3 regions of the Sphingobacterium sp. BIGb0116 genome follow, and region 2 is predicted to be linked to each of the others. Evidence: riboswitches for the same ligand, from Rfam matches in the RefSeq annotation. Region 2 holds a riboswitch; each other region holds the start of a gene.
What was found. A riboswitch is a leader RNA that binds a small molecule or an ion and turns the genes downstream of it on or off. The one in region 2 is predicted to bind thiamine pyrophosphate.
Positions count from the first base shown of each region.

Region 1: it holds a riboswitch for thiamine pyrophosphate, as region 2 does, so the genes downstream of both, thiM (hydroxyethylthiazole kinase) here and M2419_RS22285 (TonB-dependent receptor domain-containing protein) in region 2, are expected to answer to the same signal.
Region 3: it holds a riboswitch for thiamine pyrophosphate, as region 2 does, so the genes downstream of both, thiS (sulfur carrier protein ThiS) here and M2419_RS22285 (TonB-dependent receptor domain-containing protein) in region 2, are expected to answer to the same signal.

Region 1 covers NZ_JANUDT010000001.1:534,939-539,179, forward strand. The annotation lists gene M2419_RS02525 (dienelactone hydrolase family protein) at 1-19, shown strand, start outside; gene M2419_RS02530 (hypothetical protein) at 65-1,303, shown strand; gene M2419_RS02535 (VanW family protein) at 1,429-2,271, shown strand; TPP riboswitch at 2,335-2,427, shown strand; gene thiM (hydroxyethylthiazole kinase) at 2,510-3,313, shown strand; gene thiE (thiamine phosphate synthase) at 3,303-3,935, shown strand; gene thiD (bifunctional hydroxymethylpyrimidine kinase/phosphomethylpyrimidine kinase) at 3,932-4,241, shown strand, end outside.
Region 2 covers NZ_JANUDT010000010.1:180,295-184,535, reverse strand. The annotation lists gene dtd (D-aminoacyl-tRNA deacylase) at 1-26, opposite strand, end outside; gene M2419_RS22285 (TonB-dependent receptor domain-containing protein) at 167-2,602, opposite strand; TPP riboswitch at 2,657-2,782, opposite strand; gene M2419_RS22280 (amidohydrolase family protein) at 3,011-4,186, shown strand.
Region 3 covers NZ_JANUDT010000001.1:154,901-159,141, forward strand. The annotation lists gene M2419_RS00800 (alpha-L-rhamnosidase) at 1-1,273, opposite strand, end outside; TPP riboswitch at 1,434-1,529, shown strand; gene thiS (sulfur carrier protein ThiS) at 1,589-1,795, shown strand; gene thiC (phosphomethylpyrimidine synthase ThiC) at 1,841-3,655, shown strand; gene M2419_RS00815 (thiamine phosphate synthase) at 3,652-4,241, shown strand, end outside; gene M2419_RS00820 (thiamine phosphate synthase) at 4,215-4,241, shown strand, end outside.

The DNA.
Region 1 (4,241 bases), on a different contig from region 2:
GAAAGAAGTATTAAATTAAATAGCAAAGTCAACAACAGCAATATCGACCCAAATGAATTATAACGTGAAACTGCACATTTATCCGATTATCATTCAGTTGTTGATATTGCTGTTATATAGTCCGAGCGCAGCATCGCAAACAGTAAAATCGCTAACAATAGCTAGCCCTTCGCAAGCAATATTGTTTGTCACCAATGAGTCCGATAAATCGACCGATTTTATCATGCGTCTACACGAAAAAAATGCTGCTGAGATTTTCAAACAGGTACCTTTTAGCACAACAAAGTTATTGGTCACAAAAACCGATGCAAAAAAACTCACATTCATCGTTAAAAATCACCAATGGGCTATCGACGTATTGTCATTGAAGCAACGTCATGCCATGATCTTGTTTGATGGATTAGCCAAACCCAAGATCATATACGATAGTAATACCTATCTGGCAGCAGCCAAACCGATATTAAACACCAGCACACAAATTGCGTCAAAGAAAGCTTCGGCACAATATAATACCTCACATTTCTTTGACTCAATCGCACAAGTTAAATTTATTCCATCCGGGCAATATGCAGCGGCTATTATCGCAAATCCCGCTCTTACTCTTTATTACAGTCAGCGTAAGAATATATGTGACGGCACTTATGTAATGCAGCAGTTTTCGGACGAAAATGAGGTGCAATCCGGTGCAATTATGACAACTGTATATGAAGAAGGCAAAGAGATCACATCGAACAATCTTTCCGGGGGAAATAATTATTACAACAAAAGATGCTATAATCAATTCGGACTTATCGACTCCATACAGTACCTTCGCAATAGTAAGTGGAGCAGCAGTACAATTTACCGGTATCTCCCAAATGCCATTGTTTCCTACGATCCTACATTTGAATCGGCGATGATTTATCACTTGAACAGTAAACTCCAGGTTATAAAAAGTGAATCCATTCATTTTGTATATCAACGGAGAGACTGGACCATTTACAGTTATGATCAACAGAATCGAATTACTGAAGAGATTTCGGGTAGAAATGATCAAAGAGAAAGTCGCGTCCGCTATCAGTATGATAGTCCGGAAACAAGTGACTACTCACTACGCCAAACCTTCGATCAAAGCGATCGACTGACAGCCGAAATCAAGCGATCGTACCGAGCCAACGAAACGATTGATGAGTTTTATTATGAGGGTGTATTACAACAAAAATCTATTGTAAAAGATCTCGGAAACTGTGCCTACGAAAGCTTGATATATAACAAGGAGGGAAAGTTAACAGCGAAATACATACAGGCAAAGAAAACCAACTAAACGAACTGAAAAACTGCACTAAGCTCAGACAATAAGATTCTTGATTTTGATAAAAAAATATTCGACGAAATTAGGCAAAAAACACATTTCTGCACTAATTTTGATAGCGATACATAAACGTCAAATTGAGAAAAAGAAAACTGATCAGTCAACGTCATCCCATACTCTATTTTATTGCTGTATGGGCGAGAAGAGTGCAGCGCAAAGCCGTTTGGCTATTTGATAATAAGAAATACAGCACAGCTAAATCAACTGAAAAACTTCCCTTTCGTATTAAAAAGCATCAGTCTGTCTTATTAAAAAAACTGGGCGAAAATAATATGCAACTGCAGATTAACAAAGTTACCAACCTAAAAATTGCAGCAGCACAGATTAATAACATTCTGATCAGACCGAAGGAAACCTTTTCATTTTGTAAACTCGTTGGACTACCCACTGTAAAAAAAGGATATCTGCCCGGCATGGAGTTATCCTTTGGTGAAGCAAGAGCGGGTATTGGCGGTGGAATCTGTCAAATATCCAACCTCATCCATTGGCTTGTTATCCATAGTCCACTCACCGTCAATGAACGTTATCACCACTCTTTTGACCCTTTTCCTGACGATGGCCGTGTTTTGCCATTCGGTAGTGGAGCTACCGTCTTTTATAATTATCGCGACTATCAATTCACCAACAACACGCCTTACACCTTTCAAATAAATCTCTGGTTTACAGACAAATGTTTAGAGGGCGAATTAAGAATTGATCAAGAACTCGATTTTGCGTACCATGTCTTTGAAAAAGAACATCAATTTCTTAAAATAGACAATCAGTTCTTTCGTAAAAATGAGATTTGGCGCGAGAAGTTTTTAAAGTTTCAGGGTGGAAAAGTTTTAGAGACAGAGCTCTTGACCAAAAATTTTGCCCGCGTCACCTATGTTCCTACTGCGTATATTGAAATTAGTGCCGATCAAAATACGGCCGATTAATTCAACAAGCTAAGTGATCGAAAAATGACGGATATGAAAAGTCCTCTTTTTTGTTTAAGTTTGGTCTGGCTTTGGGGGTATTCTGTATAGAATTGAGATAGTCCCTTTGAACCTGATTCGGTTTATACCGGCGTAGGGAAAAGCAAAAATCCACTGTACAGCATATTCCTTTACTGCACAGGCTATCGCTCTTCTTCCCTCCAAGGCCACACAGTACATCTTAGCATATGTAAAAAGAATGGAAGATTCAATTATCAATTTATTAGAGCAGCTGAGGGTTGAAAAACCCCTTGTACACAACATCACAAACCTAGTCGTGATGAACAATACTGCCAACGCACTTTTGGCCTTAGGAGCGTCCCCTGTGATGGTACACAGTCCATTAGAAGTACGCGAGGTTGTCGATATTGCACAAGCTCTTGTCATTAATATCGGCACCTTGAGTGAAGATACTGCCGAAGCTATGCTGGTTGCTACCGAACATGCCAATACCATTGGACGGCCATGGGTACTTGATCCTGTTGGTGCTGGGATATCAGCATTCCGCAATGATTTATTATCCAATCTACTGGATCTCAAACCAACGGTTATTCGTGGAAATGCATCAGAAATCATGACGCTGTACAACTTCAACCAACCGAACACAAAAGGAGTCGACAGCACGACAGCAAGTAAAGATGCTCTCCGATTTGGCCAATTATTGCAAGAGCAAACCGGCTCCATTATCTGTATTTCTGGAGAAGTAGACTATATCCTTTCACAGCAATACCGGGTTGAAGTTTTTAATGGCAACCCTTTAATGACACAGGTAACTGGACTTGGCTGTAGCGCTACTGCGCTTATTGGTGCATTTCTAGGTGTTACAGACCAATATTTTGAAGCAGCTGTTGCCGGTGTATCCATTTTGAGCTTAGCGGGAGAACTCGCTGCCCAAACAGCAGCTGGCCCGGGTACCCTGCAATTGAATCTCTACGATGAACTCTATCAGCTCAATGCAGAACGTCTCAAATCGAAGCTCAAGATCAAACGCTATGCGCATTAATCCGCTTTTTCCCTACCCTTTATATTTGGTAATTTCTGAGCGGGACTGTTATCCTCAAAATTGGCTCAATGTTGCCGAAGAAGCCATTATTGGTGGAGTCGATCTTATACAATTGCGCGAAAAAGCTGACGATCCGGCCACATTTTTGGATAAAGCCATCCGTTTAAAAAAACTGACCGATCATTATGGTATTCCGCTCGTGATCAATGATGCCGTAGCAATCGCTGCCCAAATCGAGGCATGGGGAGTACATGTGGGTCAAAATGATTTCCAGCCGCTCGCTATTCGTGAAAAATATGGCGATAAATTAACTATTGGCTGGTCAATAGAAGACATGCAACAACTGGAAAGTCAACAAATGTACGCCGTTGACCACCTTGGTGTAAGTCCCATTTTTTCAACGAAAACAAAGGTGGATACGGTTACTGAATGGGGAATTGCGGGTTTAAAACAACTTCGGAGTAGGACGGAAAAACCATTGATCGCAATCGGAAGGATGAACTTACAAACTGCAGAAGAGACCTGGAATGCAGGTGCAGACTCCATTGCAGTCGTTTCGGCCATATGCCAAAGTCAAGATCCCAGAGCTGCCAGTGCACAACTAAAAGAACTATTAAAATGACAAAAGATAAAAAATACCGCGTCCCCACTGTACTCAGCATTGCAGGCTTCGACGGTAGTGGTGGTGCAGGTATACAAGCAGACACCAAAACGATATCTGCATTAGGATGTTATGCCATGAATGTCTTAACTGCCCTACCCGTACAGAATACACAAGGTGTAAGAAATATTTATGAAATTCCTACGAACGCTGTCCGAGACCAATTAGATGCTATTTTTGACGACATCTATCCCGATGCAATCAAAATAGGGATGGTACACAATATTGAACTTGTGGAGCTTATTAGCGCCTATTTAAAAGAATATA
Region 2 (4,241 bases):
TTCACTCGTTGTATAACTGCGCGCATAATGAAAAGTATAAAACCAAAGGTAAAAATTCCGATTGTTAAACACGATGTAATGTGCAATTTATCCACCATATTAAATAAAAAACGTCTCTTGCTTCCTCAGGAAAAAAGAGACGTTTTTTTATTTAAATAAATTGTTTCTAAAATTTGAAATTCAAGCCCAATAGGAAATTTGTTGGTGCTTGTGGGAAATAGAAATTATAATATTTTCGGGTATCACCTTCCATCCAACCAAAGGTGTAGCCATTGGCTTCGTACTTTTCGTTGAAGATGTTGTTGACCTGTAAAGTTGCACTGATGTTTTTGATACCTAATGCTGTAAAGCTATAGTTTGCTAACAGATTGTTGACAAAATAAGAGGAAATGCTTCTCTCTTTCGCAGATGAATTATCTAGATATTGTCTTCCTACAAATTTGGATAGAAGAGAGAATGTAAGTGATGTTATCGGACTATAAGAAAAATTACTTGACAAAATCGTTCCCGGAGATAAAGCAATGTCTGTTTTCGAATAAAATATCCTTGTATCACCGATTACCTCTTCAAAGTCTTTAATTTTATTTTGGCTGAAACTAGCTGTTGCTTTCCAGTTGAACTGCTTGTTGATGTTCCATGATCCATCGAATTCAAGCCCCATTCTATAGCTATCTTTGACATTTTGTCGAATTGGAGAGCCAGTATCACTGATTTCACCTGTTGGGATCAACTGATCCTTGTAAAACATGCCATACCCATTCAATCCGATGTTGAATTTTTCATTTGTAAAGCGATAGCCAAATTCGATGTCCTGCATTTTCTCCGGGGTCGGGTCGGGTAAGGCGCTATTTTTCTCTATAAAATCCTTGCGAACAGGTTCTTTCTGTGCAAAGGCATAAGAAGCGTATACATTTGAATGGTCATTTAGCAAATAAGTTGCACCAGCTTTAGGGTTTAAGAAATTAAACTTAGGATGATAATTATAATTTTTCACCTTATCATCATCACCATACATGTGGTAATCTACATTCCGATATTGAATATCGGCCATTAATATCCACTTATCTAGTTTATAATCGACCTTTAAGAAATTACTGAAATCATTTTTTTGTGATTTCCCGAAGTAATATTTATCGTCAAGAAAACCTGTTGATGCATATTGTGCCCAAATCACCTGGCCATAATGTTTTCCTTTGTATTGATTATAAGCTCCACCCCAAGTAATTTCAAGCTGATCATTCGGTCTGTAATTTAGGGCATAGGTCATGCCATAAAAATAATTATCAAGCCATCTCCTGCGGACGAGATCTGTTTTTTGTATGGTATCTTTACCAATGATGACGTTAGGCAAACCGTATTTACTTAGTTTATCTCCGGGTCTCATTTCTTCATAGTAACCATAACCTCTTGTATAGTGTAGGGCTGTATTGAGCGTCAATTTGTCGTTCAGGATATTGGTATAATGAAGTTGATGATGTTTCTGCGTATAATTATCTGTTTGATTTTGATACGTATATAGATTATAATTCCGGCCGGCGTTCATGAAACGATCCTTCTCTGCGCCCGAGATTTCGAGTGCATTATCTGCATAGTCATCCATGCGTGATCGATCGCCAGTAATCAATGGTTCGGGAACGCCATTCCAGGCTTGATATGTCTTTTCTTTTCCCCAGAATACAATTCCTTTTAAAATATGTTTCTTGCCATAATAACCTCCGTCCACATAAAAAGATTGTAAGTCTGAACTACCTCTTTCGATATAACCATCGCTACTGATTCGAGATAATCTGGCATTGAAGGCAAATTTGTCGTTAATTAGCCCGGTACCTACCTTGACTGTATTTTTCCAGGTATTGTAGGAGCCAAATGAATTGTTGAGCTCTGCGTAAGGGGTTTCGACTAACGTATTGGACTGAATATTTAATGAGGCTCCAAATGATCCGGCACCATTCGTCGAAGTCCCAATACCACGCTGAACTTGGATGCTCTCGGTAGAAGAGGCAAAGTCGGGAAGGTTTACAAAAAATGAACCCATGCTCTCCGCATCATTTAAAGGGATTCCATTTAATGTTACGTTGATTCGTTGATTATCCGATCCCCTGATTGTCATTCCGGTATAACCTATACCTGCACCGGCATCGGAATTGACCTGCACGGATGGAGTCTGATTTAAAAGGAATGGAATATCCTGGCCGAGGTTATTACGCGTTATTTCTTCTTTGGAGATGTTTTTAAAGGTTGTAGGAGCATTTCTTTTGGCACGGGTAGATTGAACAAGTACCTCTTCCATTTGAATTGTACTAGGTTCTAACGCTACCGTAAGCTCCAAATTGTCTTTAACATCCACATTTTGGCTCCATGTTTTATATCCAAGAGAAGATACCTGGATCTGGTGCTTACCTGTATTGATACGATATAGTTTAATCAGTCCATTTTTGTCCGATTGGCCAGCGAAGGATGCTTGTCCATCTATGGATATGGAAACATACTGTAAGGGGGTCTGATTAGTATTGTCTACAGCTTTAATTGTCAGATTTTGTTGCGCAATGGCAATTTGGCTTGAAATAGTAGCTAAGGAGCTACAAATCAAAAATTTGATCATGGTAATGTATTTTGTTTGAGTTAAACAAATCATAGCAAGGGGTTACTATGACCGCACTATTTAACTAACCTCTCCCTACGCCAGCATTATCTGGATCAGGTGTACAGAATTTAATCTGTTGGGTATAATCTCAGCCTTTATTTGTGTTCCTGACAAAACAAGGCACCCCTATTCGATGCTGCGAATATATAAATTTAAAATTGAAATGAAGTATAAAGAAGTAATTTATGACAAATGGAAAAGAGTGGATTTGCGGTATTATTTCTTTTTGGTTAAAAATTTGTGCAAATTGTTGTTTTTGGTATTTATTGTTCTTTTTAGGTACCTTGGCATGAATTTTTCTACTAGAGGTATGTATTCATACAGGTCAAAAAATTTTAGTTACTAAATTGATAGTGAGGAGATAAAATGTTAAAATATTTAAGCGCTAATTATATTCTGCCGATTACTTCAATGCCAATAAAAGACGGTATTGTTTCGGTAGATGAGGAGGGGGTAATTCAAGGTATCTATGACCCAACTTCATTTACACCTTCAGATAAAACGAAGGTTGAGAGATATGAAGGAGTGATAATTCCAGGTTTTATCAATGCACATTGCCACATTGAATTGTCGCATATGAAAGGTATTGTTCCTAAAGGTACGGGGCTTCCGAGCTTTCTCAGTAAGGTGATGACAACGCGGTCGGCATCGATGAAAAAAATAGATGACGCTATGGCCAAAGCCGATCGAGATATGTACGAAAATGGTATTGTCGCAGTCGGAGATCACGCCAACACTGATAATTCTTCAAAATTGAAGGAAGATTCACAGATATTATATCACACATTTGTGGAGGTGCTCGGAATTGAACCTGAAGAAGCTGACTTTAAGTTAAAGGAGGCTAAATCGTTGACCCAAGAGTTTAGGAATGGGCATGTATCCATTACTCCGCACGCTCCCTATTCTTGTTCGAAGGTCCTTTTTAAGAAATTCAAGAAGATGGTTCCGGAAACAAATATTATCAGTATTCACAATCAAGAAAGTGAAGAGGAGAATAAACTGTTCCGTTATAAAATGGGTGAGTTCTTGGACTTTTATAAAAGTATAGGAAAAAATGCTGATGCGATTAAGGCGCAGGCAAGAAATTCGATTCAGTCTTATCTTCCTTATTTGCCTTATCCAAATAAATTATTGTTGGTTCATAACACCTATACCTCTCTTAAAGATTTGGATTTTGTAGAGCGTATGGATCGTGATGTGATGTGGTGTCTCTGTCCAAAAGCCAACCTTTATATTGAGGGAACATTACCAAAGGTTCAGAATTTTATGAATGCCGGACAGCGTTTGGTAATCGGAACGGACAGTTTAGCTTCAAACGATACATTGTCCATTTTGGAGGAGCTAAAGGTATTGCATGCGCACTTTGAGGATCTGGATTTCTTGCAGACTATTCAATGGGCTACAATCAATGGTGCTATCGCGTTGAACATTGAGAATGAATTTGGCTCACTTGAAGTGGGTAAAAAACCTGGGATTGTGTTGTTGCAAGGTATGGAACACATGCGCCTAAATGAAGATGTTAAGGTAAAACGTTTAGCGTAGTATTTAATTCCCCAAAACTTCTGTACTTTTGCTCTTATTGAACCGTCCATGACTA
Region 3 (4,241 bases), on a different contig from region 2:
TTGCCATAAACTCATCATCCCGACCACTTAAGGTCAATATATCAGTTTGAAAGGGCTCCTTTTCCTTATCGCCCCGATAATAAACATCAATATTGGACTGATCAAGATGCCCATCCGCCAACAACCGCTCACCATGCTTGATACGCAGCATAGTACCCGCAGCTCCTTTCACTTTAACTTTTGTAATCCCGGCCATATTCTGCCCCATATCGAACACATAGGTACGTTGGTCTATCTTTGTCACTGATTTTGGCTTATAGGACTTCACGAGCCGAATCGGTACCATCTGTTGGGAAACGATATATGCAGATGGCGCATTTCTATACTGAACAGCCTGCCAGGCCGAATCATCGTATTTTGGTTTATCCCAGTTAGGTATTTCCAGTCTTGCATCGTAATGCTCACCAGTGTAAATATTATTATAAGTGATTGGTCCCGAAGCTGTCTTCCACTGCTTATCCGAAACAATGGTTTCCGTCGTTCCATCGATATAAACGATTTTCAGTTCTAAACAGAATGTTGGCCGGGCCCGCCATGGTGCTTTATCAAAGTTCCAAACGGCCAGTGGTTGATGATTATACCAGCCATTCCCCAAAACAACGCCAATGGCGTTCTCTCCTTTTTGAAGCTGCTGGGTTACGTCCGTCACGACATACAATGTGCGTCGGTCAAATCGAGTATACATTGGATCCAGACGATGGTCGCCAACGCGCTGGCCATTAATGGAAAGTTCATATAATCCTGCTGCGGCAATATACGCGCGGGCAGATTTTACCTGCTTATTTGCCTTAAATTCTGTTCTAAAATAAGGCGTTTCCCGCGCATGAATATCCTTATTGTCGCTGATCCATTTTCCTTTCCAAAGGTCCATTCCCATCATTCCTGTTTCGAAAGATGCTATTTCAGAACGTGTTGATACACCATCCTTATCCCATACTTTAACCCTCCAGAAGTACTTGGTCTGTGGCTTTAACTGTGTGCCGGTATAAGGCACTAACATAGCCGAGCTGAACTGTTTGCCACTATCCCAGCTATCTTTGGTCTCTCTCAGCAGTGCCAGCGAATCTTGCCCTAAAAAGATCTGATAAGCCTGTTGTACCGCACCTTTACGTTGATCATCAAGTTGCCAGCTAAGTCTCGGGTGGATTGCATCGATACCCAATGGATTGACCAAATGTTCGCATGTCAACTGCACGGCGCTGCAGTTATTTTTAGGTTGGGCATAAGTGTTGCTAGCGATACACAACAGTGTTGTCAATAAAATCCTACGCATTAAAAGATACTATTCTTGGTGGTTGTTAAATTGTTTTAGCTGATTCAAAAAACTAATATATCAAATATTTCCCACATACTGACCTGCACTGTCCTGTGCAATAAACCCAAGTCTGCAAAATAAAATTCTTGCAACTTTCATAAAAATAACCTTATCTTAGTCGCAACTTTAGGGGTGTCTGCTCGTGCAGGCTGAGATTTTACCCTTAGAACCTGATCCGGATCATACTGGCGTAGGGAAAAGTGAGCTGTCTACAAGGTGCATTGCTGTGCCTTTGTGTAGCCATTCCTAAAGTTTTACCAAAAAAATTAAGGAATGGAACTTACAATAAACCATCAGATTCGATTTTTCGACCCCCCACTTACTTCACTTGAAGGCTTGTTGCTTTTGGAATTATCTGGCAAAACTCAGGGTGTGGCTGTAGCCATCAACAACAAAGTCATCCCCAAAAAGGACTGGGCTACGACAACACTTAAACCTTACGATCAGATTATCTTAATTACCGCATCTCAGGGCGGATAGCCATTCCCAAAAAATCAACCGAGTAATTCACCCAATACAGAAAAAATGACAGCTGAAACAATTACGCAATCACCCTTTCCAAATGCAAAGAAAATTTTTGTATCCGGAAAACTATTTCCTATTCAAGTCGCTATGCGTCAAATCTCCTTGAGTCCAACCAAATTAACGAATGGAGAGGTAGAAATTAATCCGCCGGTAACAATCTATGATACTTCTGGACCTTATACGGATGACACCGTCCATATCGATATCCGGAAAGGCCTCCCTCGCCTTCGCGATCAGTGGATCTTGGATCGTCAGGATGTTATACAGCTGGCTAGCATCAGCTCTGAATATGGACAAAAACGCCTTTCTGATCCAACGTTGGATGAACTCCGATTTGCCTATAGTCATAAACCAAAAGTAGCCTCTGCCGGCAGGAATGTCACCCAATTACATTATGCAAAGCAAGGCATCATTACCCCAGAAATGGAGTACGTTGCTATCCGTGAAAACCAACGTATCGAGCAGCTCACGGCCAGCACCCCCGGAATGGATCATCACCATAAAGGGCAAAACTTTGGTGCTAGAACACATGATAAAGCTATTACACCAGAATTTGTCCGTGAGGAAATCGCTGCCGGAAGAGCAATCATCCCTAATAATATCAATCACCCTGAAAGTGAACCCATGATTATCGGGCGCAACTTTCTTGTTAAAATTAATGCCAATATTGGCAATAGCGCTGTAAGTTCAAGTATAGAGGAAGAAGTTGAGAAAGCGGTATGGGCCTGTCGATGGGGAGCCGATACCATCATGGACCTATCCACTGGCAAAAATATTCACGAAACCCGCGAATGGATTATCCGTAACTCGCCCGTTCCAATCGGTACAGTACCGATCTATCAGGCGCTCGAAAAAGTGAAGGGGGTGGCCGAGGACCTTACCTGGGAAATATTCAGAGATACCTTGATTGAACAGGCCGAACAGGGTGTTTCGTACTTTACCATACACGCCGGCGTACTGCTTCGTTATATCCATCTCACGGCATCTCGAGTAACGGGCATTGTCTCCAGAGGAGGATCTATCATGGCCAAATGGTGTCTTTTCCACCACAAAGAGAACTTTCTTTATACTCATTTTGAGGAGATCTGTGAGATCATGAAGCGATATGATGTTGCTTTTTCACTTGGCGATGGTCTCCGTCCAGGTGCCATTGCGGACGCCAACGATGCGGCTCAATTTGCTGAGCTCGAAACACTGGGCGAACTCACCAAGGTCGCCTGGAAACACGATGTTCAGGTGATGATCGAAGGTCCGGGCCATGTTCCTATGCAATTGATCAAAGAGAATATGGACAAACAATTGGCCTGTTGTGACGAAGCTCCATTTTATACCTTGGGTCCCTTAACAACTGATATTGCTCCAGGTTATGACCATATCACATCAGCCATTGGAGCTGCGATGATCGGTTGGTATGGATGTGCGATGCTTTGCTATGTGACGCCCAAAGAACATTTGGGCTTACCAAATAAAAAAGACGTTAAAGACGGTGTAATCACCTATAAACTAGCTGCCCATGCGGCCGATTTGGCCAAAGGACATCCAGGTGCACAATACCGTGATAATGCCTTGAGTAAAGCGAGATTTGAATTTAGATGGGAAGATCAATTCAACCTTTCCCTGGATCCAGATACAGCACGGGAATATCATGACGAAACATTGCCGGCAGATGCGGCCAAAGTGGCTCACTTCTGCTCCATGTGCGGTCCCAAATTTTGCTCGATGAAAATTACGCAGGAAATCAGAGATAGTGCCGCACAAGGGATGCTGGAAAAATCGCAGGAATTCATCGCACAAGGAAAAGAGATTTATTCATGATCATCGCTTTGACAGCAGCAGAAACGATCCCTTCTGAAAAAGGGATTATAGATGCTTTGTTCAAAGAAGGACTTGATATCCTGCATTTGCGCAAGTATCATTTTACGGACCTACAAATGTCCAGGTACGTTGAATCTATAGATTCAACGTACCTGGATAGATTGGTCCTACATTCCCACCCTCACCTATCGGTTGAGCTCGGAATCGCGCGTATTCATATGAACGAAAAGAATAGAAAGGATAGATCAACAAATCAAATGCTGCCTACAACAATCTGTTCAACATCTGTGCATGATATCGATCAATTCAATAGCCTTAATGAATGTTGGGCCTATGCTTTTCTAAGTCCATTATTTCCGAGCATCTCTAAAGTGGGGTATGGAGTGCATAATGCAAGGCTGGATCAGCTCCCGTCACGCTCCAACTTTACTGTTGGTCTCATCGGCCTTGGAGGGATAAACCAAGATAACTGTCTTATCCCGATGCAGCAAGGTGCAGATGGAATTGCCTTATATGGTTCTTTATGGAAGCACCCTGAGCCAGTTCAAAATTTTATAGCATGCAAACAAAAACTATGGAAAAACTC